One region of the Bacillus sp. ABA4_010 genome, then DNA from elsewhere that is predicted to be linked to it. Evidence: riboswitches for the same ligand, from Rfam matches in the RefSeq annotation. Region 1 holds a riboswitch; each other region holds the start of a gene.

Region 1 (8,083 bases):
TCATGTTCAATTAATCTAGTTTGGATTATGACAGGAGTTTTTTTCTTTGTCAATTATTTTTTGGAAAATAAATTTAAACGTTCAATTCGGGCAACCGCTTCCTGCAAACGATCTTCGTCCGTCAATAAGCCTACACGAACATATCCTTCTCCATATTCACCGAACCCAATGCCTGGCGCAACAACGACATGTGCCTCCTCCAGTAACAAATCCGCAAACTGTTCCGACGAATAGCCTTCAGGCACAGGCAGCCAAGCAAAAAAGGAGCCAGCAGGCGCTTGCACATCCCAACCAATTTGCTGCAATCCGTCAATAAAGACACGACGGCGTGATTCATACAATCCAACAAGTTCATCCACACAACTTTGAGACTCTAGCAAAGCTGTCGCTGCTGCTGCTTGAACCGCACCGAAAATGCTGACATACAAATGATCTTGCAATAAGTTAATCGCCTCAATGACACTTTCATTCCCTACTGCAAACCCAACACGCCAGCCCGCCATGTTATATGTTTTTGAGAATGTATAAATTTCGATGCCAATCTCTTTCGCCCCATCTGTTTGTAAAAAGCTGCGCGGCTTTTGTCCGTCAAATCCAACGGCTCCATAGGCAAAATCATGAACGACACAAATATCATGCTGTTTAGCCATGTCTACTGTTTCTTCAAAAAACGCAGACGTTGCCGTCGCACCTGTCGGGTTATTCGGATAATTTAAAAACATAAGCTTCGCTTTTTGTTTGACTTCTTCTGACAGTTCTTCGTAGTTTGGAAGAAATTGATGTTCTGCGCGAAGTGGCATCGTTTCCATTCGAGCCTGAGCAAGTTCCACCCCTGACCAATAGTCGGGATAGCCCGGGTCTGGTACTAATACTGTATCTCCCGGATTTAATAAACATTGGGGAATTTCCACAAGCCCCGCTTTCCCGCCGAATAAAATCGCCACTTCCTTTTCCGGGTCGATTTTCACTCCATATTCGCGCTCATAAAAAGCGGAGACAGCTTCTTTCAAAAAAGAATGACCGCGAAACGGTGAGTATTTATGATTGCGGGGATCTTCAGCCGCTTCTTGAAGTGCCTTCACAATATGGGGAGGAGTTGGCTGATCTGGGTTTCCTTGCCCAAGATTAATCACATCGTGCCCCTCTGCCATCACTTTGGCCACTTTATTGACAAGCGAAGCAAAAAACTGCTTCGGCAAACGTTTCAGTAACTCAGACTGCTCAAAATTTTTCATTTTGTACACCTTCTCAAAAATTTCTTGAAATTCTAGTCACAAATAATATATCGTTGTAATCATCTTGTAAAGCTATTTTTGAAATTAATTGGAAGGCAGGAATGCACATATGACGTTGAAAGTCTCATGTATTCAGTTTGACATTGCTTTTGGTGACCCGAAAAAAAATTTTCAGCGTGTAGAAGAAAAAATGCTGGAAGCCCTTGAAGAACAACCTCATATTATAGTGTTGCCTGAGCTATGGTCGACAGGTTATGATTTGACCCGCCTAGAGGACATTGCGGATGAAGACGGAGCAAAAACGAAACAATTTTTCTCTTCTTTTGCCAACAAACATCAAGTGGCCATTGTTGCAGGGTCTGTCGCCAAAAAAACCGACACAGGTATTACAAACACGATGTATGTGTTTAATCAAGAAGGAGAGCTCATCTCTGAATATAGCAAACTGCACTTATTCAAATTGATGGATGAGCACGTATACTTAAAGGCTGGGGATACTCAAAATCTGTTTACGCTACATGATACATCTTGTGCAGGGTTCATCTGCTATGACATCCGTTTCCCGGAATGGATGCGCGTTCACACGAGTCAAGGTGCAGAAGTGTTATTCGTATCAGCGGAATGGCCGCTTCCTCGTATCGCCCACTGGCGTTCACTATTAATTAGCCGTGCCATCGAAAATCAATGTTATGTCGTCGCTTGCAACTGCACAGGCAGCAACCCTGACAATACATTTGGCGGCCACTCCCTCATCATCGATCCATGGGGAGAAATTGTAGCAGAAGCATCCGAAAGCGAAGAAATCATTACCGGAATCATTGATAGTGAGAAGGTAAAAAACGTGCGGGCACAAATCCCAATTTTCTCCGACCGCCGTACGGATTTTTATGTATGATGAGTTCATCTACGAAAAAAAGTGGTGTCACAAAATAAAAAAAGATTGACAGTAATAAGCTTATCCTGTTAAGATTCACATCAAGCGGTTAAAACATTCAAATTTTAACATGTATTCTAAATTTTCAATCACATATAGCATATCTCTTATCAAGAGTTGGCTGAGGGAATTGGCCCTATGAAGCCCAGCAACCGACCATACTACCATCGCAAGGTGGAGCGCCGTTTTTTTTTGGCGCTATTGAACATTACATTGTTCATGAAGGCACGGTGCTACATCCAACAGAAAGATATCTTTCTGGCAGATAAGAGGTTTGGACGCATCGTCTTCAAGCCTCTTTCGCTAAGAAAGAGGCTTTTTTACTCGAAATGCAATAGATGTACAAAGCCTCTTTCAATCAAGTTAACTATAAAACTTATTAAACCGATAAGAAAACTTATAAAATGATGGAGGTTTTGAACATGTCATTATCTACTAAAGCGGCTTACAAGGCATTAACAGAAGAAACGGCCATTGCTTTAGCCGTTAAACTACGTTTATTCCCGGAAGGTGCTGTATTGTCATCACGTGAAATTGGAGACGGAAATTTAAATCTCGTGTTTCACATTACAGACGAAAGCCAAAAAGGTGTAATTATTAAACAAGCTCTCCCTTACGCGAAAGTGGTCGGGGAAAGCTGGCCGCTGAGCTTAAACCGTGCCAAAATTGAAAGCAATGCGCTTAAACAATTTGCTCAATACGTACCTCAATACGTTCCAGAAGTTTACTATACAGATGATCACTTGGCAGTAACGGTCATGGAAGATTTGTCACATCTGCAAATTTCACGTACCGGGCTCATTGAAGGAAAATCATATCCACTTTTACCAAAGCATGTAGGTGAATTTTTAGCCAACATTTTGTTTTATACATCCGATTTCGCCCTTGACCCGGAAGCGAAAAAAGAACTTGTGAAACAATTTGTCAATCCAGACCTTTGCAAAATTACAGAAGACCTTGTCTTTACCGATCCATTTTTTGACCATGAAACAAATGACTTTGAAGAAGAACTGCGGGAAGATGTCGAAACACTTTGGAACGATTCGCTTGTCAAACTTGAAGCGGCAAAACTCAAGAAAAAGTTTTTAACGAATAGCGATGCTCTCATTCATGGAGATTTACATACCGGCAGTATTTTTGCTGATGAGTATACAACGAAAATCATTGATCCAGAGTTCGCTTTCTACGGTCCTTTAGGTTTTGACTTAGGGCAGTTCATCGCCAATTTATTATTAAATGCCATTACCCGCAGTGAAACTGAACAAGAGCAATTATTCAGTCAAGTAGAGGAAACATGGACTGTATTCAGCACAGTCTTTACGGACCTTTGGAAAAAAGACAGTCATGAAGCTTTTGCCTCAGTTCATGGATATTTAGACTATGTATTAAAAACAACATGGCGCGATGCCGTAGGCTTTGCCGGTTGTGAAATGATTCGTCGTACCATCGGCTTAGCTCATGTCGCAGACTTGGACAGCATTGAAGATTCACAAACAAGACTGCAAGCGAAACGCCGTGCCCTACGTATCGGCAAAGCATTGCTTTTAAATCAACAAAGCATTACCCCTGATATTATTCATGAAATCGTAAAAGTAACCGTTTAATATACATGAAAGGAAGGAACACAATGACAACAACTTTGCCTTTACCGCGTTCTGTCCAATGGAACGATACACATATTCGCTTATTAAATCAGCAAGCATTGCCTCTTTCGATTGAATATTTAGAGCTAAAAACAATAGAAGATGTTTGGGAAGCCATCACATCACTAAAGGTGCGCGGAGCTCCAGCTATCGGGATTACAGCCGCTTTCGGTTTAGCCTTAGCCGCTTCCCGCTATGAAGAAAAAAATATTGAGGAATTTAAAATACGACTTGGAAAAGATCGTGATTATTTGGCAAGTTCACGTCCAACTGCTGTTAACTTATTTTGGGCACTTGACCGACTGACAAAAAGCATTCACGATGTCTCATCTGTAAATGAGGCAAAAACAACGCTCGTTCACGAAGCTATCCAAATTCAAGTAGAAGACGAAAGCGTGTGTCGCAGCATTGGGGAACAAGCTTTATCATTGTTTCATAAGCACGACTCTGTCATGACCATTTGCAATGCCGGCTCTATTGCCACCGCCTACTACGGAACGGCACTCGCTCCCTTCCATTTATCTGTAGAGAAGGAAATTCCGCTGAAGGTGTATGCATGTGAAACACGTCCTGTTTTACAAGGATCACGTTTAACAGCATGGGAATTACAGCAATCTGGAGTAGATGTCACCCTCATTACAGACAATATGGCTGCACATACAATTAAGACGAAAGGAATCAATGCCATTATTGTCGGCGCTGACCGCATTGCCGCAAACGGCGACACTGCCAATAAAATTGGAACATACGGACTGGCACTTCTTGCAAAATCTTTTAACATTCCGTTTTATGTCGCAGCACCTCTTTCGACATTTGATCCGACGATTGACAGCGGAGCAGCTATTCCAATTGAAGAACGTGCTTCAGAAGAAATCACTCATTTACATGGACAGCGTATTGCTCCTGAAGGCATCGCTGTCTATAATCCAGCATTCGATGTCACGCCAAACGAACTCATAACGGCAATCATTACGGAAAAAGGGGTTTTAAAAGGACCGTACGTAGAAGAAATTCAAAAATTATTTCCGCAATAACAATGTAACGAATGCACAAACATTCTCGGTCATTCATTTCATAGTATAGAAGAAAACAAAGGTCGATAGACGTTTGCTTTCTTCTATACATGCTCGTCTAAAATTTGTCATGAAAATGTAATGAAAAAAGAGCAGTCCTACCACATACAATATAACAGCCTTATCTTCTCCATCTTTTTGTTTTCTGAATTGAGCGCGGGATTGACAGCTAAGAATGAATGGGAGATGGATCTTCCTCTTTACGTTTAAAGAAAGCATGGTTACTTTCTTATCTACGCATGAAGGAGGCTCTCTTTATGACAAAAGATAGCACGAAAGAACAACCTGTTTCGAGTAAAAGTCCGTACAGCGATGAACGCGAAACAAACATGTCTCATGATGGATCGTATTCAGATAACGAGATGGTCACATCGGTCGATTTTGTCTTTATCGAAGGAGAAGGCTGGAAACTAGAAAGTGAGTTATAGCACTTTCTAGTTTCCAGCCTTCTTGTTGATCATTGCCTGACGATAAGCTTGCCATTTTCCGCTTTCATGCCTTCAAGCTGCAATAATTGTTCTTTTAATCCAATTTGGTTGCCCGCATAACCTGTTAATGTTCCATTTTTCCCGATGACTCGATGACAAGGAACAATGACCGGAAGGGGATTCACTCGATTGGCTTGCCCTACTGCCCTAACCGCTTTTGGATTGCCAATGATCTTAGCTACATCGCCGTACGACCATACTTCTCCATAAGGGATGGTCGATAATGTTCGCCATACTTGTTGCTGAAACATTGTTCCTTCCACATCAAATGGCACATCAAAGATCGTTCGGTTTCCTTCAAAATAGGCTAGCAATTGTTGCTCCGCTTGAAAAGCCCATGAATCAGGTCCTCCCTCTTCGACAGGGCGAATTGTTTGAAATTCCGTAAACTCCTCTTCTGATGTCAGTACATTCGAAAGTCCTTTTTCCGTTGAAATCAAATACAGTTTTCCAAAAACAGGAACGCTTACTTTTCGATAATAATAAGTACTCATAAACCATCCTTTCCCCCATCACCCTACAGGTAAGTGGATTAAAAATGTGGTGCCTTCCCCAAGTTGGCTATGCACTTCAATGTAACCTTTATGTTCTTCTATAATTTTATAAGAAACCATTAACCCAAGCCCAGTTCCTTTTTCCTTTGTCGTATAAAACGGTTCTCCAAGACGTTTGACGCGCTCTTCCGGCATTCCTCCTCCTTCATCCTGAACTGATACTACAATATAGTCATCCTGATGTCCAGCCGCGGAAACAAAAATTTTCCCGCCAGAAGGCATAACTTCTAATGCATTTTTTAATATATTGATAAATACTTGTTTTAATTGATTTGGCTCACAATAGATATCGGGAACGTCTTCAAATTGGATTTTAAACTGGACGTTTGTGAGAGCAGCTTCTGCCCCCAACAAATCCATTGTCTCCTGTAAGATTTGCGTAACATTCCGCTTCTCATATTTCACTGCCTGAGGCTTAGCCATGACTAAAAAATCCGTAATAATCGTCTCGATTCGCCTCAATTCCGATGTGATAACGTCAAAATACAATGAATAATCTTCTTTCACACTTCCTTGCAGAAGCTGGACGAACCCTTTTAACGCAGTCAGCGGATTTCGAATTTCATGGGCAATCCCTGCAGCAAGCTGTCCTACTACTTGCATCGTATCTGATTTCCGGATTTGTTCCTGCATCGCTTTTTTCTCTGTCACATCTCGCAACATGGTCATATACAAACCGGGAACAATATCCTTTTTAGTGGAAAATTCTAGTCTTTTGACTCGTCCATCCTCCATGCGGTACGTCAGTTCTCCATCCCCCTCTCCTTCCGTTTTCAGATCTTGATGATGTTTATGAATCTGTTCCGTATTCCCTACAGGAAGAAAGTCTTGAAGGGACCTTCGGCAAATTTCTTCTTTTGTACTTTCAACGATTTCACAAGCGGCTGGGTTCGCATCTATAATATTTCGATTATTGTCCCACAATATAATTCCATCCATCGAACCATCAAAAACTTGGCGGAATTTTTGTTCACTATCCCGTACTTCCTGCTCAATGCGTTTCCGCTCACTCACATTCCTGTAAGCGGTTAAATTATAACCTTCTACAATCTCTTTTTTCGAGGTGAATTCTAATTCTTTCATTTCTCCGTTCGGCATATAAAAAGGCAATTCAGCACGTATGGAGCCTGTTGCATGTAGTTCGTTCATCACACGAATCGTTTCGGAATCATCTATATTCATAAAATCCTCTAAATTTCTCCCAATCAATTTCGGAAGAGGCAGTTCAAACGTACGAGCGGCAGCAGGGTTCGCATCTATAATACTCCAATCATCATTCCAGATAATCATCGCATCAATTGCGCTTTCAAATATTTCACGGAATTTCCGTTCGCTTTTCGCCAATTTTTGTTCCATTTGCCTTTTTGCTGTACTGTCTCTCATAATGGACATGTAGTACTCATTATAAATATTAGAAGTAGTTGTACAATCAAAATAACGGCTCTGCCCGTCGGACAACGTAAGTGGCAGCTCTCCTTTGGCACATCCTTCCTGATGCAAATTTCGCCACAAAGTCGTCAGCTTATAACGATACTTCGGAGATACAAGATCAGCTAAGGACATTTCTATTAACTGCTCCTTTTCGTATTGAAGAGACTCACATAAGGAATGATTAACATCAATGATTTGTCCGTTTTGATCGAAGATAATCATGCCATCAATCGCCTTGTCATACATATCGCGAAACATTTTCTGACTGACAAAATGTTCATTTTGCAGCACTCTCTGTTCGGTAACGTCATGGAGTGTACAGATAAACATCTTCGTGTCACCACAATATTTTTTACAAACAAACTTCATATACTTTTTCAAACCATTTGGTAGCGTCATTTCTCCTTCATAATAAAACTGGTCTTGATGTGCCATCGTTTCATAATATTGTTCAATGACTTGATGAGGAAACGTAATTAATACATCTTTTATTTGAAAGGAGGCGATTTCCTCTTTTGAACATTCAAGCAACCGACATGCTGCATCATTCATTCTAAGTAGGTCAAATGAGTGATTAAACACCATAATAGGCTCCATTACTTCGTTGAAAATAATCTCTAATTGCTGCAGTCTCTGAGAATCCGAATACCCCTTATTCTCAGTAGATTGTCCATGCATAACTGTCATGATGAGACTACTACCCCTTTCTGTTAACCCATTCTCCA
Region 2 (8,083 bases), 210 kb from region 1:
GCGACTCAATCAATGGAAGTTCTGTTCACGTTTATGGGGGAGTTCCTCTTTTTATCAGCCCTCATGCCAACACCGCTATCTTGGTTTGGAATTGCTCTTCTACTGATTGGAATGGTTGGACATAGTCATGTTTCAAAGGTAAAACCTCTTCCAAAAGTAGAAAAGATGAGTGTGTGAAAATGAGCCGAGGCTTCATTAAAGAAGCCTCGCAGTTAAGAACTTTACGATATAAAGGAGGTCATTTAAAGGGATTGATTGTCCTTTTGAAGGACCTCCTGTTTTTGTTTAGCTCCCAGTAATGCTAATACTTGATTGTAGCTAAGACCTGATTGAGCATTCAAGCGCTTCACATCTTCTACGTTTGTGTCGCTTTTTAGCACAGATAAAGGTGTCAAAGAGAATATCTCCTTCGTTCACTTGAAATATTGATTAAATTTTCCATCGCGTTTATGAGTATAGTAAGGATTTTCTTCTTTCGGGTCTTTTGGATCCAAATTTGTTTTAATAACAAGGGAAGGAGAAGTTGATGGCTCTGCATAAAGGCGTTTTTTATTCGTATATTGATTGGTCATAATTGCTTCACCTCCTATTGTTAACATGGATTGATTTGATTCGCATTATGTAAGCGAAACAACACTTCCATTCTCTCCCTTTGTTGCTAGAAGTAAGAGCGGTACATCACGTATATTTTTAATAAATTGATAAAAAATATAAAGGTGTACATGAAAGGGGTGCTTCATATGTCAAAAAAGCCGAATAAACCTCAAAAGACCAATATGGAATTTGGAAAAGAATTCACAGGTAAACCGACAAAAGGTGAAGTCGGAAATACACAGAAGAAAAAATAAGGAGGGCAGATTGCTATGACCAATCGTAACGACAATCGTGAGCGTAAAAATAAGTATCCAAACAATAAACAGCAGACGGAATTTGCGAAAGAGTATTCCATCAGCAAAGATTCAACCCCTGAAGAAAACCCGAAATATGGCAGTAAATCACATAAAAATTAAAGAGAGTAGCTGCATATCACCCTGCTAAATCGCCGTGAAGAACAGGTTTATCCTGTGTTCTATTCAGGCGATTTTTTTGTAAGTAAAGAAAAAGTCATTCAATTGCCCGTTTTATAAACGCAATGTGAAGACATTAGGAATATTTTTTATTTTGATACTAAAGCGAAAGCTTAGGCATACGGATAAGAGGGCAGATTTGTTAAAGCAAATGTTTAGACAAAAACGTAGAGGGGAAGGTATCTTTGTTAATAGTCATGCAAAAAGGAGTGTGAGGAAAGTTTGATTCATTTTCAGCAAGTCTCAAAAACATACGAAGGCGGGACAAAAGCAGTAGACAACATGGATTTACATATTCAACCTGGTGAGTTTTTTGTGCTCATTGGACCAAGCGGTTGTGGAAAGACGACAACTTTAAAATTAATAAATCGCTTAAACGACACGACAGAAGGGGACATATGGATCGATGGCAAACATATTCGTGAATATAACATTCATGAGCTTCGATGGAATATTGGCTACGTGTTACAGCAAATTGCCTTATTCCCCCATATGACGGTAGAAGAAAACATTGCCGTCGTTCCTGAATTGAAAAGGTGGAGCAAAGAACAGAAACAGTCGCGTGTTCAAGAATTGTTAGAGTTGGTGAATATGCCGGCAGAAACATTTAGAAAGAAAAAGCCTTCTGAGCTGTCTGGAGGACAGCAACAGCGTATTGGAGTAGCGCGTGCTTTAGCCGCAGACCCACCCATCATTTTAATGGACGAACCATTTAGCGCTCTTGACCCGATAAGCCGGGAACAGCTGCAGCGAGATATTTTAGCATTGAAAAAGCGCATTAATAAAACCATCGTGTTTGTGACCCATGATATGGATGAAGCGCTCGCGTTAGGAGATCGTATTTGTTTAATGAAAGATGGGAAAATTGAACAAATTGGTACACCTGAAGAGTTTCTTCATGAACCGGCGAACGACTTCGTTCGATCTTTTATTGGAAATCGAAAAAACCTGTGGGAAACAAAATTAAAGCAGGTACCCGTTCAAACAATGACCGAAGACGTACAAGTGTTTTTAAATATGGATGATACATTAAAGGATGCGATGAAGCTGTTCGAACAATATTCTGTCATCGGAATTAAAGACGGAGAACAGGTGATTGGCGGTCTAACAAGTCAGAGTGCTCTTCGATTTCTCTATGAACAGGACGGAAGGGGGAGCGATGTATGTTCTTGGCAGACAGAAGTTCACAATTAATTCGCTCGTTAATTGAACATATTCAAATCTCTGCCGTGGCACTTATTATTTCGGTGCTTATTGCAGTCCCAATGGGGATTTATTTGACGAGAAAGAAAAACTCGGCAGAAGCTGTAATCGGCGCATCTGCCGTCATGCAAACGATCCCATCTCTTGCTTTACTTGGATTATTGATCCCCCTTGTCGGAATTGGTAAACTCCCAGCAATTATTGCGCTCGTTTTATATGCTCTTCTACCAATTCTTCGAAATACATATACAGGAATTCAAGAGGTCAATCCGTCGTTAAAAGAAGCGGCTCAGGCGATGGGAATGACCCCGATGAAACAGTTGCGGAAAGTCGAGCTTCCATTGGCGTTGCCGGTTATTATGGCAGGAATTCGTATTTCAATGGTGTTAATCGTTGGAACAACGACATTAGCCGCTTTAATTGGAGCGGGAGGCCTTGGAAGTTTAATTTTACTTGGGATTGACCGGAACGACCATCGTCTCGTATTGCTCGGAGCTATTCCTGCGGCACTTTTGGCAATTTTATTTGATATGCTCCTGCGTGGCATTGAACATTCGACAAAAGAGAAGTCCTTTAAAAAGGCAGGGGTGTATGTAACAGTATTAGTATTGTTATTCATTATGCCGTTTGCTGCGGCCCGTGAGACAAAGCCTGATTTGGTGATTGCAGGGAAGCTAGGGGCAGAACCGGAAATTTTAATTAATATGTATCAACAGCTTATTGAAGAAGAGACAGACTTAAAAGTCGAATTGAAGCCTGGATTTGGAAAAACGTCGTTTGTCTTTAACGCATTGGAGAGCGGAGAAATAGATATTTATCCCGAATTTACGGGAACCGCTATTACGACATTTCTAAAGGAAACAACTAGCAGTACAGATCGATTAGCTGTATACGAACAGGCGAGAGACGGCATGTTGGAACAATTCGACATGGTTTATTTGCAACCGATGAATTTCAACAATACGTATGCGTTAGCTGTGCCTCGTTCATTTGCTGAGCAATACGACATCACGACCATTTCTGACTTGCAAAAAGCGAAAAATGCAGTGAAACCAGGCTTTACGCTCGAGTTTTCAGATAGGGAAGATGGCTATAAGGGCATGCAAAAGATTTATAACTTAACCTTCCCGAACATTAAAACGATGGAGCCGAAGCTTCGTTATCAAGCTATCGAAAGCGGAGATATTAATTTAGTGGATGCGTATTCCACTGACTCGGAATTAAAAAAATATGATTTAAAAGTGTTAGAAGATGATCAACATATGTTCCCGCCCTATCAAGGAGCGCCTCTGTTACGCAAAGAGACGTTGGAAAAGTATCCAGAATTAAAAGATGTTCTTGAAAAACTTTCCGGCATCATCACAGATGACGAAATGAGAGAAATGAACTATCGAGTTAACATTGAAGGAGAGCTCGCAAAAGACGTAGCGGCAGATTTTTTAATCAACAGTGGCTTAATTCAGTAAGAAAATGACAGATCATCCTTCTTGATAATTGTGATTTTTCTAAAAATTATATTGACAAAAGTTGTAATTGTGATTAAATTTAAAGAACAAGAAATAAACTTCATATTCGTATCACTCTTATCCAGAGAGGCGGAGGGACTGGCCCTGTGACGCCCGGCAACCATCAAATCAACGCGATTGACTTGAACGGTGCTAATTCCTGTAGAACAAACGGTTCTAGCAGATGAGAGTTTTCGTTATCGCTATGATTGAAACGAACACTCTTCTTTTTCTAGAAGAGTGTTTTTTTATTGAATTTGAAAGATAAGGAGAGAAATGCATGCATATTGAAACATTGTTAGTTCGATCGGGAGTAGGGAGAGACCCGGCGACAGGCTCTATTACTACTCCCATCTATCAAGCAGCCACTTTCCAGCATCCGCGTCTTGGCGAAAGTACAGGATATGATTATTCCCGAACAGCGAATCCGACAAGAACAGCGTTGGAAGAGGCGATTGCAGCATTAGAAAACGGGGAGGAAGGGTTTGCTTTCGCTTCTGGCATGGCTGGTGTTGCAGCTGTCTTATCATTCTTTCAAAACGGAGATCATTTACTTGCATCAGAGGACTTATATGGCGGGACATATCGGATTTTAAGTGATGTTTTAGAGCCGTCCGGCATACAAGTAAGCTATGTAAATACAAGTAATCTTCAAGCCGTCAAGGAAGCAATTCGACCGAATACGAAAGCATTGTTTATCGAAACACCAACAAATCCGCTCATGCAAGTAACAGATATCGCTGCCGCCGCCGATATTGCGAAAGCACATGGACTATGGACCATTGTTGACAACACATTCATGTCCCCATATTGTCAGCGTCCGATTGAACTGGGGGCAGATATCGTTGTACATAGCGGCAGTAAATATATTGGAGGCCATAATGATGTTATTGCTGGGTTGGTCGTGACTCGATGTAGCGACATTGGAGAAAAAATTCGTTTTTATCAAAATGCAATCGGCGCCATTTTAGGTCCTCAAGATAGCTGGCTTTTGCTCCGTGGTGTAAAAACGTTGGCACTCAGAATGGAGAAGCAGGCAGAAAATGCCCTGAAAATTGCGCAATGGCTTGAGCAACAAACAGATGTCATTGAGAAAGTCTATTATCCAGGACTTGAAACACATCCCGGCTATGCTGTTATGAAAAAACAAGCGTCCGGTTTTGGCGGTATGCTTTCTTTTTCCGTTCGTGAAGAGAAGCTTGTCCCGTATTTACTTGAACATCTAAAATTGATTACATTTGCAGAAAGCTTAGGAGGAGTAGAAAGTTTAATTACATTTCCAGCTCGGCAAACGCATGCCGATATTCCGGAAGATATCCGCAATGCGATCGGTGTAACAAACTGCTTACTTCGTTTGTCTGTCGGAATTGAGCATGCAGATGATTTGATAGACGATTTAAAGGAGGTATTTGATGCATACAGAAAATGAGACTCGTTTACAGTTTGGGACGAAATTGATTCATGCGAAAACAAATATTGGCACGCATTACGGTGCAGTAAATGTTCCGATTTACCAAGTATCTACATTCCATCAAGATGTGGACGGAGCAAACCGATATGATTATTCACGTTCAGGCAACCCGACGCGTGAAGCGCTTGAACAAACGATCGCACAATTAGAAGGAGGAGAAGCAGGATTCGCCTTCTCATCCGGAATGGCTGCCATTGCTTCTGTGCTCTGTCTGTTTAAAAGTGGAGATGAAATTATTGTTTCTCATGATAGCTATGGAGGAACATACCGTGTGCTTACACAGCTTTTTTCGAAATTTGGTATTCATACGTCCTTTGTGGATACAACGGATACGAATGAAATTGAAAAAGCCATTACACCTAACACAAAAGCATTATATATTGAAAGCCCGTCCAACCCGTTTTTAAATGTGACAGATCTTCAAAAATCTTCTGCTATTGCAAAAGAACATGAACTTTTAACAATTGTTGATAACACGTTTATGACGCCATATTTACAACAGCCAATTGCATTAGGGGCTGATATTGTCATCCATAGTGCAACTAAATACATTGGCGGTCATAGTGATGTCGTGGCAGGTGTTGTGGTCACTGCGTCAGAACAGCTTGGGAAAGAAGTGAAATTTGTTCAAAATGCATTTGGCGCGGTGTTAGGACCGCAAGATAGCTGGCTTTTACTTCGAGGCATAAAAACTTTAAAAGTAAGATTAGAGCAACAGCAACAAACAGCTGATAAACTGGCGCGCTGGTTGAGTGCCCATCCACTTGTCGAGAAGGTGTACTATCCTGGTTTAGAAACTCATCCACATCATGAATTGTCTAAACGTCAAGCATCTGGCTTCGGCGCCATTATTTCCTTTACAGTTAAAGATGAAGAAGCAGCTCACCATTTCTTAAAAACAGTTTCGCTCCCGTCAGTCGGTGTCAGCTTAGGCGGGGTAGAATCTATTCTGACCCACCCAGCTACAATGTCCCATGCGAGCATTCCAAAAGAAACACGTGAGCAGCGAGGGATCACCGGCTCACTCATTCGGCTGTCAGTAGGGTTAGAAGAAGCAGAGGATTTGCAGACAGACTTCGCTCAAGCGCTAGAAAGCAGCCTGATTTCTCCTAAACGTTAATGGCAACTGGAAGCTAATGTTTCTAGAAAAATTTATCTCTTTTACTTAATGACTTCTTGAATAATCATTCAAAAGTTCACGTAAGCGGCTGGTGCCAACCCTGAAAGGATTGGCACCAGCCGCTTATGGTTAGAAAGTTTATCCTGACTGTATCTTCGTCAGGACGAACTTTCTAAATCAATATCGTTATAAATAGAATGATAGAAGGAGACAAGCTCTTCTTTTGTTTTTTCCTCTAAATCTCCGTTTTGAATTCTCTCTACCGCCCATTGAAGTTTAACGTCTGGAGACTGGCGGACACGCGGATGTGTCATTTCATCAAGCAAGTCTTTTTTGATTACTTCATATAAAATCCCTTTTTCATCGTTATTGGCTGTTTCACCTTCTTTAAACTCAAGGGAACGGTTAACCCATAACTGACGATAAGCGTTTAAGAGCTGAACATAATCGATTTTTTGATTCGTCAAGTCTACTCCTCCTTTTCCTTCACTCACTATATCAAATAGAAGGAAAAGGATTCAAACTTTACGTGTAGGAAAAGACTGCTTTTATTTTGGCAGTGATAACTTCCTCGCCTGTTTGAATAGGCGGGGAAGTCGATGCTCCTAAGACGGCTGTTTTCGTGTTAAACGAACTTTCATAAATTGGTGCTACTGTCTCTTCAAGTACTTCAATCGGGGTGTCTTGAAGAGACACTTTTAAAGAGCGGGCGATTGTATAAGCCTTTTCTTTCGCATTTTGAACAGCCGCTTTTAGTGCTTCTTGATAATAAAGATCGGCATTTTGAAGCTGAAATTGTAAATTGCGGGCAACATTTGCTCCATTGGCGACAGCCGTTGCGTATACTTCTCCCGCCTGTTTTACATCTTGAACTGTAATGTTGAATAAATGCTGAACTTCATAGCCAGTTAATGTAGATTTTCCGTCACTATAGTCATATTTAGGATAAATTGTAAAAGAGGAGGTTTCAATTTGCTGATCGCTCAAACCAAGCTGACGAAGTGCGTTAATCAACTGAGAGGCAGCCGCAGAATTTTCTTTCAAGGCTTGCTGTACATTTGGTTTTTCGGTTGTAATGCCAATCGTCATGGATACTGTATCCGGCACAGCCTTTATAACACCTTGCCCGTAGACGGTAATCGTCTGTTCGTCAGAGTGGGAATAGGAAGCAGCTGCAGGGTGGGTAGGGTTATATGGAAGAAAAGGTGGGTTCATGAAAAACTCTCCTTTCTATATAAATCGACTTAGGAAATTCGACATGAACAAAGAACGGCCATGCCGAAATTTCTAGGCTTTTGAGGGAAAACTCAAGTAGTCTGGATGAACGTTTATGATGCATCTCGATTGAATAAAGAATAAAGGTGTGCCGAATTATGAAAGTGAATCTATATAGTAATGAACTTGTAAGCAAATGCACATAATTTAAATGACAGATTGTGTGTTCAGTAAAAGATATGTAACGAAAATTCATTTATGCTAGGCAATTGTTCGAAGAATGCAAGGGTGAAATGAAGAAAGCGTCATATCTCAAACGAGAATGACGCTTTTCTTCATTATATTATGGTGTCTTCGTTTCCACTACAATGGTTTCTTCCATTTCTTCAAATGTATTCTGCACGGTTTCGGATGGCTCTTTAGTGAATAAACTCACAATGATAACCGCTACTAAACTGAAGAAAAAGCCTGGAATCATTTCATACATCAGGTTTTTTAAAAA
Region 3 (8,083 bases), on a different contig from region 1:
GGCAATCCGAGCTTGAATGTGCTTGATATTGAAAAAGTGGCTGAGATTGCTCATGAAGCGGGCATTCCGCTCATTATTGATAACACGTTTGCTACACCTTATTTATGCCGACCAATTGAACATGGGGCTGATATTGTCATTCACTCGGCGACAAAATGGCTGCTTGGCAATGGAACGACATTAGGCGGTGTAATTGTTGACGGAGGTAAATTTGATTGGAACTCGCCTAAATTTCCGGGATTTACGACACCGGATCCAAGTTATCATGACATTGTATATGCAGAGGCGTTAGGGCCGTTAGCGTATATTGTGAAAGCGAGAGTTCAGTTGCTTCGCGATATTGGCGCATCGATGAGCCCATTTAATGCATTTCAATTCAGTCTTGGATTGGAAACTCTCCATGTGCGGATGAAAGAGCATGTAGCAAATGTTCGGAAGGTAATTGCTTACTTAGAGCAGCATCCTGCCGTTGATTGGATTCTTTATCCAGAATTAGCGGACCATCCTCAGCATGAAGAGGCGAAAAAATATTTGCCAAAAGGGGCAGGTGCGGTATTAGTATTCGGCATTAAAGGGGGAAGAGAAGCCGGACAGAAACTCATCAACTCGGTTCAGCTTTGGTCTCATGTAGCCAATGTGGGCGATGCGAAAAGTTTAATTATTCATCCTGCTAGCACGACTCATCAGCAATTAAATGCAGAGCAGCTGAAGGCTGCGGGGGTCAGTGAAGATTTAATTCGCTTGTCTGTTGGGATTGAGCATATTGATGACCTTGTAGAAGATTTAGAGCAGGCCATTAAAGAGGCGACGGGTTTGACGTCATCGGCTGTGAACATATAAAAACCAAAAAACGCGTGAATATAGTCGACAAAACCGTGATAGAAGATTCCGCTTTTGTTGAGTATTAAAAATAGAGTGAAAATACAACTAATTGATTGACACTTGAATCATGTCCATGCTACAATCACTTTCGTACCTTTTAGACAATAAACGACAAACTTAAATAGATAACGATAAGTACTCTTATCAAGAGAGGTGGAGGGATATGGCCCTATGAAGCCCGGCAACCGTCAGTGTAAACTGAAATGGTGCCAATTCCATCAAAGCAGATTGCTTTGAGAGATGAGAGAAAGGACCGAACAATTGAAGCCTTTCTACTCATATGTAGAAAGGCTTTTTAATTTGTCTGGACATGTTTAGAAGCGGATCAACAAAGAATAAGGCTCAAAAGAAGGTGAGAAGGCATGATTACATTAACAGGTGTCAAAAAAATCTATCGCGCGAAACACGGGAATGTGACAGCGGTAGATAACGTTAATTTAGAAATCAAATCTGGGGAAATCTTTGGGATTATCGGATATAGCGGAGCAGGGAAAAGCTCTTTGATCCGGCTGCTGAACGGTCTTGAAACACCGACAGAAGGAACGGTTGAAGTAGCAGGAAATGACATTGGTCGAATTAAAGGAGAAAAGCTCCGTAAAGCTCGGCAGGAAATCAGTATGATTTTCCAGCATTTCAATCTGCTATGGTCGCGTACAGTAAGGGAAAACATCGCGTTTCCTCTTGAGATTACAGGTGTTCCGAAAAGCGAACGGATGAGACGAGTAGATGAACTCATCAAATTGGTTGGATTAGAAGGCCGGGAGGATGCGTATCCGTCTCAGCTGAGCGGAGGACAAAAGCAACGTGTCGGCATCGCTCGCGCATTAGCTAATAATCCTAAGGTATTACTTTGTGATGAGGCAACTTCTGCCCTTGATCCGCAAACGACGGATGCCATTTTGGACTTGCTTGTGGACATTAATGAACAACTTGGGCTAACAATTGTTTTAATTACGCATGAGATGCATGTCATCCGTAAAATTTGTCATCGTGTGGCGGTCATGGAGAGCGGACAAGTCGTAGAGCAAGGGGAAGTATTGGAAGTATTCCGAAATCCAAAACAGCCAATTACGAAAAGATTCGTCAAACAAGTGACAGAGCCGGAACAAACAAGAGAGACCATTGAGCATCTTGTCAGCCAACATCCGGACGGAAAGATTATTCAGTTAACATTTGTGGGTGAATCAGCGGAACAGCCGCTTATTACGAACTTGATTCGCAATTTTGATTTGAATATAAACATTTTGCAAGGGAAAATTTCACAAACGCAAAAAGGATCATACGGAACCTTGTTTGTGCAATTACTTGGAGAGGCAAATGTGATTGAAAATGCGATTGCCTTTGTAAGAGAAAACAGAGTGGAAGTCGAGGTGATTGAAAATGAATAGTCAATGGTTTGAGCTACTGAAATGGGATAAACTAATGGATGCCACTCAGGAAACCATCTATATGACTTTTCTTTCAGTTGCCGCTACTTTCGTGTTAGGGTTATTACTTGGGTTGTTATTATTTTTAACAGCAAAAGGGAACATGTGGGAGAACCGTGCAGTTAATACAGTCATTGGAACATTTGTGAACGTGTTCCGCTCCATTCCCTTTATCATTTTAATTGTCCTGTTAATTCCAGTGACGAAGCTGTTGGTTGGAACCATTCTAGGGGCCAACGCTGCATTGCCTGCGCTAATTATTGGAGCTGCCCCATTTTATGCTCGAATGGTTGAGATTGCTTTAAGAGAAATAGATAAAGGTGTTATTGAAGCATCTCATTCGATGGGAGCGTCCAATGGACAAATCATCTTTAAAGTACTCATTCCGGAATCTCTGCCGGCGTTAATTTCAGGTATTACCGTGACGGCGATTGCCTTGGTCAGCTATACAGCAATGGCTGGTGTCATCGGAGCGGGCGGCTTAGGCAACTTTGCTTATTTAGAAGGGTTCCAAGGAGGCAGTCCATTCTTAACATTTGTGGCAACTGTCGCTATTTTAATCATTGTATTTATCATCCAATTTATTGGAGATTATTTCACTAAAAAGCTTGATAAAAGATAACTTAGGAGGAACTAAACATGAAAAAATTACTTGGTTTCATGATGGCTGCTGTATTGCTTGTCGTTTTAGCCGCTTGTGGCGGAGCAGAAAAAGAAGAAAGCACAGCAACAGAAGGTGGCAACAAAAAATTAGTAGTAGGAGCTTCTGCAATTCCACATGCTGAAGTATTAGAAGAAGCAAAGCCATTGCTTGCTGAAAAAGGAATTGACCTTAAAGTTCAAGTGTTCCAAGACTATGTATTACCAAACGTGACGTTAAAAGAAAAAGAACTTGATGCAAACTACTTCCAAACACCAGGTTATTTAGAACTTGAAATGGAACAAAAAGGTTATGATTTTGTAAGTGTAGGGGAAGTTCATAAAGAACCAATCGGCATTTATTCTAAAGAATATAAAGATTTAAACGACCTTCCTGAAGGTGCAAAAATTATTATGAGTAACTCGTTCAGCGACCATGGCCGTATTTTGCCAATCTTTGAAAAAGCGGGTGTCATTAAACTTAAAGAAGGTGTGGGTCAAAACGCACGCATCGAAGACATTGTTGAAAACCCGAAAAACCTTGATTTCTCTACTTTAATTGAAGCAAAGCTTTTAGCGACGTCTTTCGAAAATGGTGAAGGTGATGCGGTGGCAATCAATACAAACTATGCTATCGAAGGGAAAGTAAACATTAAAGAAGATGGCATCGCGTTTGAGGGAAGCGACGTTGTTCCATCTAACTTAGTTGTTGTTCGTAATGGTGATGAAAACCGCGAGGAGATTCAAGCGTTAGTGGAAGTTCTTCAATCAAAAGAAATTCAAGATTTCATTAACGAGAAGTATCAAGGCGCAGTGATCCCAGCTGCACAATAATGAAATACAAGGGGACTAAAGGGAACGGCCTGTCCGTCTTTTTAGTCCCCGCTTGTCTTTTCAGAGCATACATTCTTTAACTTTAAGCATACTACTAACGTTGATGAAATCATGAGATGGGAGTTGACGTTAATGATGCATGAAGGACGTACTTCGACTGAAAATGCTTTGTTGAATTATAAAACGGGGATTGGCCAGTTTACCGAAAAGCTTCCGAAAGTAGCGCATGCTTTCAACACGTTTACAGAGGCGTGCTTTGAAGAAGGTGCCTTATCTAAACAAGACAAGCAGCTCATCGCTCTCGGCATTAGCCTAGTCGCTCAAGATGAGTATTGTATGATTTATCATACAAAAGGATGTTTAGATCAAGGTGCTTCTGAACAGCAAATTTTAGAAGCGTGTGGCGTTGCCGCTGCTTTTGGCGGTGGTGCTGCTATGAGTCAAGCAGTCACGCTCGTACAGGAATGTATTCAAGAACTAAATCAGCAAACTCATTAATAACCGCTTGTGCAGTTGGGAAGGGTGATTGGGAACGGACAAAGATTTCAGCCCGTTTTCAATCACCCTTCATACATAGTGGCCATAGACCCATCACGAGTAAAAATAAGATGATTTTCACTATCTAGATAGGGTTAAAAGGTTGCGATAACTTTTCACTTGTTATAAGATTGTAATGAGAATAAAATGAGAATGGATTAAAATAATGATGTAAGAGGTACAATCCTAGATATACGTCATATTATTGGAGGTTTTATCATGGCTGGTTCAACTTTAACAATTAAAGATCTTCATGCTTCAATTGATGGAAAAGAGATTTTAAAAGGTGTTAATTTAGAAATTAAAGGTGGAGAAATCCATGCAATTATGGGACCGAACGGTACAGGTAAATCTACGTTATCTTCGGCAATTATGGGTCACCCTAAATATGAAGTAACACAAGGAAGCGTATTACTGGACGGAGAAGATGTGCTTGAAATGGAAGTAGACGAGCGCGCACGTGCAGGTCTATTTCTTGCGATGCAATATCCAAGTGAAATCAGCGGTGTAACGAATGCGGACTTCTTGCGCTCTGCAGTAAATGCACGTCGTGAAGAAGGCGATGAAATTTCGTTAATGAAATTTATCCGCCAATTAGATAAAAGCATGGACTTTTTAGAAATGGACCCGGATATGGCACAACGCTATTTAAACGAAGGGTTCTCAGGTGGAGAAAAGAAGCGTAATGAAATTCTTCAATTAATGATGCTTCAACCGAAGATTGCAATCTTGGATGAGATTGATTCAGGATTAGATATCGATGCATTAAAAGTTGTATCAAAAGGTGTTAACGAAATGCGCGGAGAAGACTTCGGCTGTCTTATCATCACTCACTATCAACGTCTATTAAACTACATTACACCTGATCGTGTTCATATTATGATGCAAGGACGTATTGTAAAATCAGGCGGCCCTGAATTAGCGCAACGCTTAGAAGCAGAAGGGTATGACTGGGTTAAAGAAGAGCTAGGGATTGAAGACGAAACTGTTGGGCAAGAAGCGTAAGCGTTAGGAGGATTAACATGACTATCGAGACGAAATTACCATTCGATCAAGAGTATGTCAGCAGCTATTCGAAAGAAGCTGGGGAACCGAGCTGGCTTCTCGACCTTCGCTTGCATGCTCTGGCAAAAGCGGAACAACTTCCGCTCCCGAAACCGGATAAGACGAACATTACAAAGTGGAACTTTACATCATTTAACAGCCATATGGCGAATACAGCGGTTGTTTCATCAATTGATGAACTGCCAAATGAAGTAAAAGAACTGATTAATCAAGATGATGTGAAAAATTTATATGTACAGCGTGACCAAACAGCAGCATACATTGTTCTTGCTGACGAATTAAAAGAACAAGGTGTTATTTTTACAGACATCCGTACAGCTGCTAAAGAGCACGGTGACTTATTGCAAAAATATTTCATGAAAGATGGCGTAAAAGTAGATGAGCACCGTTTAAGCGCGCTTCATGCTGCCTACATGAATGGAGGCGTATTTGTATACGTACCAAAAAATGTAGAAGTAAAAGAACCGCTACAAGCTATTTTTGCCCATGAAAACAATGAAGCAGCGTTATTTAATCATGTCATTGTCGTAGCAGATGACAACAGCTCAGTCACATACGTAGAAAACTATGTATCGACAACGGAGCAAGGAATCATCAACATCGTGACAGAAGTGTTTGCCAATGCAAATGCGAAAGTGACATTCGGAGCAGTAGATTATTTAGGGAAAGAAACAACGACATATGTGAACCGCCGCGGAGTAGCAGGTCGCGATGCACGTATCGAGTGGGCGCTTGGTTTGATGAACGAAGGAAACACGGTTTCTGAAAACATCACTTATTTAATGGGAGATGGCTCTTACGGCGACACCAAAACAGTAACAGTGGGTCGTGGCGAACAATCTCAAAACTTTACAACAAGTGTTGTCCACTATGGGAAAAACTCAGAAGGCTACATTTTAAAACATGGTGTTGTGAAAGATAATGCGAGCTCCATCTTTAATGGAATCGGCAAAATTGAGCACGGCGCTTCAAAATCGAACGCAGAGCAAGAATCCCGCGTGTTGATGTTAAGTGAAAAAGCACGTGGAGATGCGAACCCAATCTTATTAATTGATGAAGATGATGTAACAGCGGGTCATGCAGCTTCTGTCGGACGTGTAGATCCTATTCAGCTTTATTACTTAATGAGCCGCGGAGTTCCGCAAAAAGAGGCGGAAAGACTTGTTATTCACGGATTCTTGGCACCAGTTGTAAACGAATTGCCAATTGAAGCGGTCCAAAAGCAATTAGTGGAAGTTATCGAAAGGAAAGTACGCTAATGAATGCTCGAGATATTCGCGAACTTTTCCCGATTCTTCACCAAGATGTCAACGGACATCCGCTTGTCTATTTGGACAGCGCGGCAACTTCACAAAAACCGATTTCGGTTATTGAAGCGTTGAATCAATATTATCGCGGGTATAACTCGAACGTACACCGAGGAGTTCACACCCTTGGTACAAAAGCAACAGACGGTTACGAAGGTGCCCGTGAAAAGGTCCGTAAGTTTATCAATGCTAAATCGACGGAAGAAATTATTTTCACTCGTGGTGCAACCACTGCTTTAAACGGAGTGGCTTCAAGCTATGCACGCCAAAACTTGAAGGCTGGCGATGAGATTGTCATCACTTACATGGAACATCATGCAAACATTATTCCATGGCAGCAAGCAGCCAAAGCGACAGGTGCTGTGTTGAAGTATATTCCGTTGACCGAAGATGGACGCCTCGATTTAGAGGACGTTAAAAAGACGATTACCTCCAATACCAAAATCGTATCTGTTATGCACGTTTCCAATGTTCTGGGGACGATTAACCCGATTAAAGAAATTGCGAAAATTGCTCACGAACACGGGGCAATCATGGTTGTGGACGGAGCGCAGAGTACACCGCATATGAAGATTGATGTACAAGATCTTGATTGTGATTTCTTTGCGTTTTCTGGTCACAAAATGTGTGCACCGACAGGTATTGGAGTATTATATGGCAAGAAAGCATTGCTTGAAAACATGGAGCCTTTCGAGTTCGGGGGCGAAATGATTGACTTTGTGAACTTGCAAGATTCTACGTGGAAAGAGCTTCCATGGAAGTTTGAAGCAGGTACTCCGATTATTGCAGGAGCGATTGGGCTTGGAGCGGCGATTGATTTCTTAGAAGAGGTCGGCATGGAACATGTAGAAGCTCACGAGCATAAGCTCGCTCAATATGCAATGGAACGTATGTCGGAAATAGAGGGCATTACAATTTATGGTCCGAAAGAGCGTGCTGGAGTGGTAACGTTCAACATTGAAGATGTTCACCCTCACGATGTCGCGACGGTATTGGATATGGAAGGTATTGCAGTACGAGCGGGGCATCATTGCGCTCAACCGCTTATGAGGTATTTAGAAGTAAGTGCGACAGCCCGCGCGAGCTTCTATCTGTATAATACAGAAGAAGAGGTTGATAAGCTTGTTTCGGCATTAATTAAAACAAAGGAGTATTTTACCAATGTCTTTTAATAACAACCTTGATCAGCTGTATCGTCAGGTTATCATGGACCACTATAAAAATCCGCGCAACCGTGGTGTCCTTTCTGAAGACACGGTGACGATTAATATGAATAATCCAACTTGCGGTGACCGCATCCAGCTTTCTTTAAAGGTTGAAGAAGGCAAGGTTGTGGACGCGAAGTTTGAAGGTGAAGGCTGTTCGATTTCCATGTCTTCAGCGTCCATGATG
Region 4 (6,018 bases), 650 kb from region 1:
AAGGTTACACCTCCCGTTCCTGCTGGAATGGTCTTTTTAACTACTTTGCCCAAATAAGCAGAACGGATTCGGAGAAGAACGAAAAAGTAGGGAAAGGATTTTGCAGCTTTTCTAATGGACTATGGGGGAAAAGTTTTAAAGACGATCATTATCGGTTATAAAGATACATGAAACCAAACTTTGTATTGGCACGTAAAAAAGACAAGACCTGTATCGTAGAAGGATGGTTTGTCAAATGATCTATTTTGGAACGGCTTAAAGATGGGCCGTTCAGTTAGGGGAAGTGAAGTTGTGTTAAAGTCAAAAGTGCATTTTTGGACGCTCCAAATTTTGTTGATGGTATTAATTATTTATTTCAGCACAAAAATTTCTTTTTTATTTGAACCGATTGTTGTGTTTGTATCTACTTTGTTTTTTCCAATCTTAATCGCAGGATTTCTTTACTTTTTATTTAATCCAATTGTCGAGTTTTTGACGAAGTACAAAGTGCCGAGGAATTTAGCCATTTTGATTTTATATGCTGTTTTTATTGGACTGATGAGTGTAGGCATTGGTGTAGTCGCGCCAATCTTATCACAGCAAATTACCGATTTGGTTCAAAACTTGCCGTCTTATATTGCCACAATCCGTGTATTCTTTGAAAACTCTGCTCAATCTGGCTGGTTTAAGTGGATTTTAGGCCAAGAATTTATTTCACTTGAAAAAATTGAAGAAACGTTAACGAATTATGTGGCTTCGTTGCCTGATAATGTGACCAAAAGCGTTCGAACGGTATTCGGGGTCATTGCTAATATTACGTTAACCGTTGTTACGGTGCCGTTTATTTTATTTTACATGTTTAAAGATGGCTATAAGCTTCCGAAAGCTTCTGTGCGTTTTTTACCTTCTGCGTATCGAAAGGGCGGCTTGCACATTATTCAAGAAACAGGTGAGACGCTTTCTGCTTATATTCAAGGACAATTCCTTGTGGCGTTGTTTGTAGGAATCTTTACGTTCATCGGTTATTTAATTATTGGGTTGCCATATGGACTGACACTCGCAATTATTGTTTCTGTCACGAATATTATCCCTTATTTAGGACCTTTTATCGGGGCAGCCCCTGCTGTCATTATTGGTTTGTTGGATTCCCCGACGAAAGCGTTTCTTGTCATTGTCGTCATCACAATTGTGCAGCAAATTGACGGGAATTTCATTTCACCGCTCGTAATCGGGAAGAGACTCGATATTCATCCGCTTACGATTATCATCATTTTATTAGTAGCTGGAAATTTAGCCGGGGTACTAGGCATGATTTTAGGTGTGCCTTTATATGCGGTGACAAAAACGATTATCGTGAATCTCGTGAAATTAATTCAATTACGGAATGAAAAAGATAAGACAGGGTCATCAGCACTTGAGTGAAACTTCCTGTTTTGGTGTTATTTTACTTTTGTGAAATAATGTTTGACTTTTTCTTGTGAACAATTTAAAGTAGTTTAGGTAATTTGAAAAAGATGATAAATATGATCTTCTTATCAAGAGAGACGGAGGGACTGGCCCGATGATGTCTCGGCAGCGGACTTTTTACGAGAGTGCTGTGCCAAATCCAGCAAGCAACATGCTTGAGAGATGAGAAGAGTGTTTCTTATATAGACTATATAAGACCTCTTCTTGCTTGTGAGAAGAGGTCTTTTTCACGAATAAATAGAGAATGGGGTGCAAGGAGTGAATAAAGTAACAGGAAATGCAATGGCTTTACTACCATTAGGCATCTTTTTGACCTTATTTGTTGGATCAGGGGTCATTACAGGTGATTTTTATCAAATGCCGGTATTAGCGGCAATCATTATTGCAGTTGTAGTCGCGTTAATGATGAATCGGAAAGAAACACTGACGGTTAAAATTGAGCGGTTCGCAGCAGGAGCGGGACACCCTGATATTATTACTATGACATTTATTTTTATTTTGGCAGGAGCGTTTTCTGCTTCGGCTAAAGGAATGGGAGCTGTGGAATCGACTGTTAACTTAGCATTGTCGACTCTTCCACCAAGCTTTTTAGTTGTTGGTTTGTTTATTATTGGTGCATTCATTTCCCTTTCAATGGGAACATCCATGGGAACTATCGCTGCTTTGGCGCCAATTGGGGTTGGAATTAGCGGCGAGACGGATATTTCCATTGCTTTAACAATGGCAGCGATAGTTGGCGGAGCGATGTTTGGAGATAACCTGTCGTTCATCTCTGATACAACCATTGCGGCTGTACGTACGCAACAAACGGAAATGAAAGATAAATTTAAGACGAACTTTTTTATTGTGTTACCAGCAGCGATTTTAACGGCTGTTATCTTATTCATCGTGACAACAGGCAATCATTCAACGATTGGGACTGAAAACTTTAGCTGGATTAAAATTTTACCGTACATTAGCGTCCTCATTACGGCATTGCTTGGGTTTAATGTTCTGGGTGTGTTAATGGGTGGAACTGTTTTAGCTGGAATCATTGGGTTAGTTGATGGTAGCTATCAAATATCGAGCTTCTTGCAAACTGTAACAGAAGGAATTCTTGGAATGGCAGAGCTTGTCATTTTAGCCCTTTTAATTGGCGGTATGGTCGAAATTATTAAGCATAATGGCGGCATTGATTATTTATTAAACATGATGACGAGAAGCATCAAGTCGAAAAAAGGCGCAGAGTTTGGAATTGCAGGTCTTGTGAGTTTAACTAACTTATCGACGGCTAATAATACGATTTCGATTATTTTCACAGGTCCGTTAGCGAAGGATATTGCGGAGCAATATGACATTGACAAGCGAAAATCAGCTAGTTTATTAGATATTTTCTCATGTAGTGTACAAGGATTAATTCCATACGGTGCTCAAGTATTAACAGCAGCTAAGCTAGGAGGAATTTCACCTATCGCGCTTCTACCGTATTCATTCTATCCAATTTTGATTGCAGTATTTGGGGTTGGAGCAATTTTAATTGGGTTCCCACGGTTGACTTCCCGCCAGCCAAAAACGGAGGAACAAGTAGTTCGTATGAATTAACATTGAGCTTACCCAATAAGAAAAGTCAGCCTATGCGGCTGGCTTTTCTTATTGGTTTCTTCTCGAAGCTGTCTAAACATACTTATTTGACACAAACCGCAATCCCTAAAGGATAGTGCATTCCTTCACGCTTTGTTTCAACGAGAACGCCGCGCTGATAAAAAAATTCGCTTTCCGAATAATCATCGAAAAGATGTTCAAACTCGTCTAATGTGAGCTGATGAACGTGAAAAGGTTCACTGGACGGTTTTCCTCGTCCGAGTCCAAACGGTGTCGAAATGACAAGTGTTCCTCCAGACTTTAAGAGCTTATAAAGGTTTGTTAGAAACTGTTTTTCTTCCTTTATATGTTCTAACGTCTCAAAGCTCATAATACAGTCAAACGTTCCGAGTTGCTCAGGAAGGGAAGGATCTGCTGCATTGCCTGCTAAAAAGTTGACTTTAGGGTGGTAGTGAAAACTGCGGGCATATTCAATAATGTCCGAATCAATGTCTACGGCTACAATTTCATCAATTTTCTTTTTGGCGGCTTTTGCTACAAGCTGGCTTCCGAAGCCGCTTCCGCATGCTAAATCGAGTACTCTGCCTTTCGTATATAAAATCGCGAACTGATATCTTGCGATGTGTTCAAGTAATAAGCCATTGGTTGGCTTCATAAGGTGAGGCATGACCCTTTCGCCTGTATATTCCATTTTGTTTAGCCCTCTTTCTTCCGATTTGTCACATTCTTTATTGTACCTCATCAAGACAGGAGAACAAAGAGAGCGAGTTTGGTGAAAAAGACAACATATGCTATAGTGAAAGGTGCGTTTAATGCATCAAGTTTCCTTGGTGAAAGTAGATAATCGAAAGACGGCCCTTTTAACAGGCAGTGAGACCCGCACTTTTTCACTTTAGGTGACTGGAGATGTTAAGTCGGGATACGAGAGAGCCTCTACGATAGAAGTTTCCTTTATTCTAAAATAAAAAGTAGAATACGAAGAAAAAACAAGTTATGCTAGATGAATAGATGTGAGAGAGAGGATTAATAACATGAGTCAAGAAATAAAAAGCCAACAAGAACAAGTCGAATCAAGACGTACTTTTGCCATTATTTCTCACCCTGATGCGGGGAAAACTACTTTAACAGAGAAATTATTGTTATTAGGTGGAATGATTCGTTCAGCAGGTACGGTTAAAGGGAGAAAAACAGGGAAATATGCAACATCTGACTGGATGGAAATTGAAAAACAACGTGGAATTTCTGTAACATCCAGCGTTATGCAGTTTTCTTATAGAGATCACCATATTAATATTGTTGATACACCAGGTCACCAAGACTTTAGTGAAGATACGTATCGTACGCTAACGGCTGTCGATAGTGCTGTTATGGTTATTGATGGAACAAAAGGAATTGAAGAGCAAACAATTAAATTGTTTAAAGTATGCAGCATGCGCGGTATTCCAATTTTAACTTTCATTAATAAGCTGGATCGCGAAGGAAAAGACCCGCTTGAGCTGATGGAAGAGATTGAAGAGGTACTTGGAATCGAGTCATATGCGGTGACATGGCCGATTGGAATGGGGAAAAGGTTTCAAGGAACATATGACCGTTTTAAAAAGCAAATTGAAGTGTATCGTGGGAATGAGGAATCGCAATTTGTCGATTTCGATGGAACAAACGTAACAGATGAAGTAAGCAACTATGTAGATGAAGGATATTTGTCAATGTTGACGGATGAACTTGCTCTGCTTGATGAGGCAGGAAATGATTTTTCAATGGAAAAGGTGAAGCAAGGGAAGTTAACACCTGTGTTCTTTGGAAGTGCCATCGCGAATTTCGGTGTTCAGTCATTCTTTGATGAGTTTTTAGGATTGACTCTTCCTCCTCAACCACGTGAATCATCGAACGGCGCAATTGATCCAACGGATGAAAACTTCTCAGGGTTTATCTTTAAAATTCAAGCGAACATGAACCCAGCTCATCGCGATCGAATTGCGTTTGTGCGTGTATGCTCAGGAAAGTTTGAACGTGGTATGAATGTCTCATTGCCGCGAACAGGCCGAAAAATTAAATTGTCTCAATCTCATCAGTTTTTAGCTTCAAGCCGGGAAACGGTTGATGAAGCGTATGCAGGAGATATTATCGGACTGTATGATTCCGGAACGTATCAAATTGGTGATACGATTTTAGGAGAAGGAGCGGCCAACTTTGAATTTAATGCGTTGCCGACGTTCCCGCCTGAATTATTTGCGAAAGTTCGAGCGAAAAATGCTTTAAAAGGGAAACACTTTGAAAAAGGGATTACCCAGCTTGTGCAAGAAGGGGCTGTACAATTATATCGAACGCCATACTTCGGTGATTATATTCTTGGAGCGGTCGGGGAACTGCAATTCCAAGTGTTTGAATATCGAATGAAGAACGAATATGGAGTCGATATTGAATTCCAGCGAATGCGCCATGAGGCAGCAAAGTGGATTAAAAAGGAAGATTTGCAGGATAAAATGACAGATTCCCGTGTTATGTTAGTAGAAGATCGATATGAAAACCCGGTTCTGTTATTTGAAAACGATTTTGTTCTACGAATGTTCCAGGATAAATATCCATCTGTTGAATTGCGAAGCACGTTTTAAGAGTTGAAAAGAATAAAAAAGGGTGTGGCGTCAGCCAGACTCTTTTCTTTTTCCATCGCTCTGTTGGCTAGGTGTGAAAGATGGTAACAGAGCTTTTCAAAAAGAGAAGGAGGAGATAAAACGTGAAGAACGGATTGAGGAGAGGGCTGTTAATGGTATCAGGAGTGGTCATGTGGCTTGTGCTGGCCGCCTGCCAACAGGAATCGAGTTATATTCCTGCTATTGTCGAAAAAGTGGTGGATGGGGATACATTAAAAGTAGAAGTAAATGGAAAATCTGAGACGGTTCGCTTGTTGCTTGTAGATACCCCCGAATCGGTTCATCCGTCGAAGCCTGTTCAACCATATGCGATAGAGGCGAGTAATTTTGTGAAAGAGCA

What was found. A riboswitch is a leader RNA that binds a small molecule or an ion and turns the genes downstream of it on or off. The one in region 1 is predicted to bind S-adenosylmethionine.
Region 2: another riboswitch for S-adenosylmethionine. It lies ahead of ACXAEO_RS14430 (trans-sulfuration enzyme family protein); the one in region 1 lies ahead of mtnK (S-methyl-5-thioribose kinase).
Region 3: another riboswitch for S-adenosylmethionine. It lies ahead of ACXAEO_RS21525 (methionine ABC transporter ATP-binding protein); the one in region 1 lies ahead of mtnK (S-methyl-5-thioribose kinase).
Region 4: another riboswitch for S-adenosylmethionine. It lies ahead of ACXAEO_RS18640 (Na+/H+ antiporter NhaC family protein); the one in region 1 lies ahead of mtnK (S-methyl-5-thioribose kinase).

The regions. Positions count from the first base shown of each region.
Region 1 covers NZ_JBSWUN010000003.1:2,882,480-2,890,562, forward strand. Annotated here, with positions in the region: gene ACXAEO_RS15510 (aminotransferase class I/II-fold pyridoxal phosphate-dependent enzyme) at 54-1,235, opposite strand; gene ACXAEO_RS15515 (carbon-nitrogen family hydrolase) at 1,345-2,130, shown strand; SAM riboswitch class I at 2,274-2,441, shown strand; gene mtnK (S-methyl-5-thioribose kinase) at 2,592-3,773, shown strand; gene mtnA (S-methyl-5-thioribose-1-phosphate isomerase) at 3,797-4,846, shown strand; gene ACXAEO_RS15530 (hypothetical protein) at 5,143-5,313, shown strand; gene ACXAEO_RS15535 (methylated-DNA--[protein]-cysteine S-methyltransferase) at 5,343-5,867, opposite strand; gene ACXAEO_RS15540 (PAS domain S-box protein) at 5,886-8,045, opposite strand.
Region 2 covers NZ_JBSWUN010000003.1:2,672,536-2,680,618, reverse strand. Annotated here, with positions in the region: gene ACXAEO_RS14460 (DMT family transporter) at 1-177, shown strand, start outside; gene ACXAEO_RS14455 (hypothetical protein) at 243-395, opposite strand; gene ACXAEO_RS14450 (hypothetical protein) at 414-572, opposite strand; gene ACXAEO_RS14445 (hypothetical protein) at 864-1,010, shown strand; gene ACXAEO_RS14440 (ABC transporter ATP-binding protein) at 1,290-2,261, shown strand; gene ACXAEO_RS14435 (ABC transporter permease/substrate-binding protein) at 2,231-3,736, shown strand; SAM riboswitch class I at 3,851-3,966, shown strand; gene ACXAEO_RS14430 (trans-sulfuration enzyme family protein) at 4,056-5,204, shown strand; gene ACXAEO_RS14425 (trans-sulfuration enzyme family protein) at 5,188-6,366, shown strand; gene ACXAEO_RS14420 (hypothetical protein) at 6,525-6,833, opposite strand; gene ACXAEO_RS14415 (SIMPL domain-containing protein) at 6,892-7,581, opposite strand; gene putP (sodium/proline symporter PutP) at 7,925-8,083, opposite strand, start outside.
Region 3 covers NZ_JBSWUN010000004.1:402,230-410,312, forward strand. Annotated here, with positions in the region: gene ACXAEO_RS21520 (O-acetylhomoserine aminocarboxypropyltransferase/cysteine synthase family protein) at 1-840, shown strand, start outside; SAM riboswitch class I at 1,021-1,129, shown strand; gene ACXAEO_RS21525 (methionine ABC transporter ATP-binding protein) at 1,245-2,270, shown strand; gene ACXAEO_RS21530 (methionine ABC transporter permease) at 2,263-2,931, shown strand; gene ACXAEO_RS21535 (MetQ/NlpA family ABC transporter substrate-binding protein) at 2,949-3,782, shown strand; gene ACXAEO_RS21540 (carboxymuconolactone decarboxylase family protein) at 3,915-4,280, shown strand; gene sufC (Fe-S cluster assembly ATPase SufC) at 4,539-5,324, shown strand; gene sufD (Fe-S cluster assembly protein SufD) at 5,342-6,643, shown strand; gene ACXAEO_RS21555 (cysteine desulfurase) at 6,643-7,863, shown strand; gene sufU (Fe-S cluster assembly sulfur transfer protein SufU) at 7,853-8,083, shown strand, end outside.
Region 4 covers NZ_JBSWUN010000003.1:3,537,307-3,543,324, reverse strand. Annotated here, with positions in the region: gene ACXAEO_RS18645 (AI-2E family transporter) at 292-1,401, shown strand; SAM riboswitch class I at 1,509-1,615, shown strand; gene ACXAEO_RS18640 (Na+/H+ antiporter NhaC family protein) at 1,729-3,027, shown strand; gene ACXAEO_RS18635 (class I SAM-dependent methyltransferase) at 3,110-3,718, opposite strand; gene ACXAEO_RS18630 (peptide chain release factor 3) at 4,059-5,639, shown strand; gene ACXAEO_RS18625 (thermonuclease family protein) at 5,762-6,018, shown strand, end outside.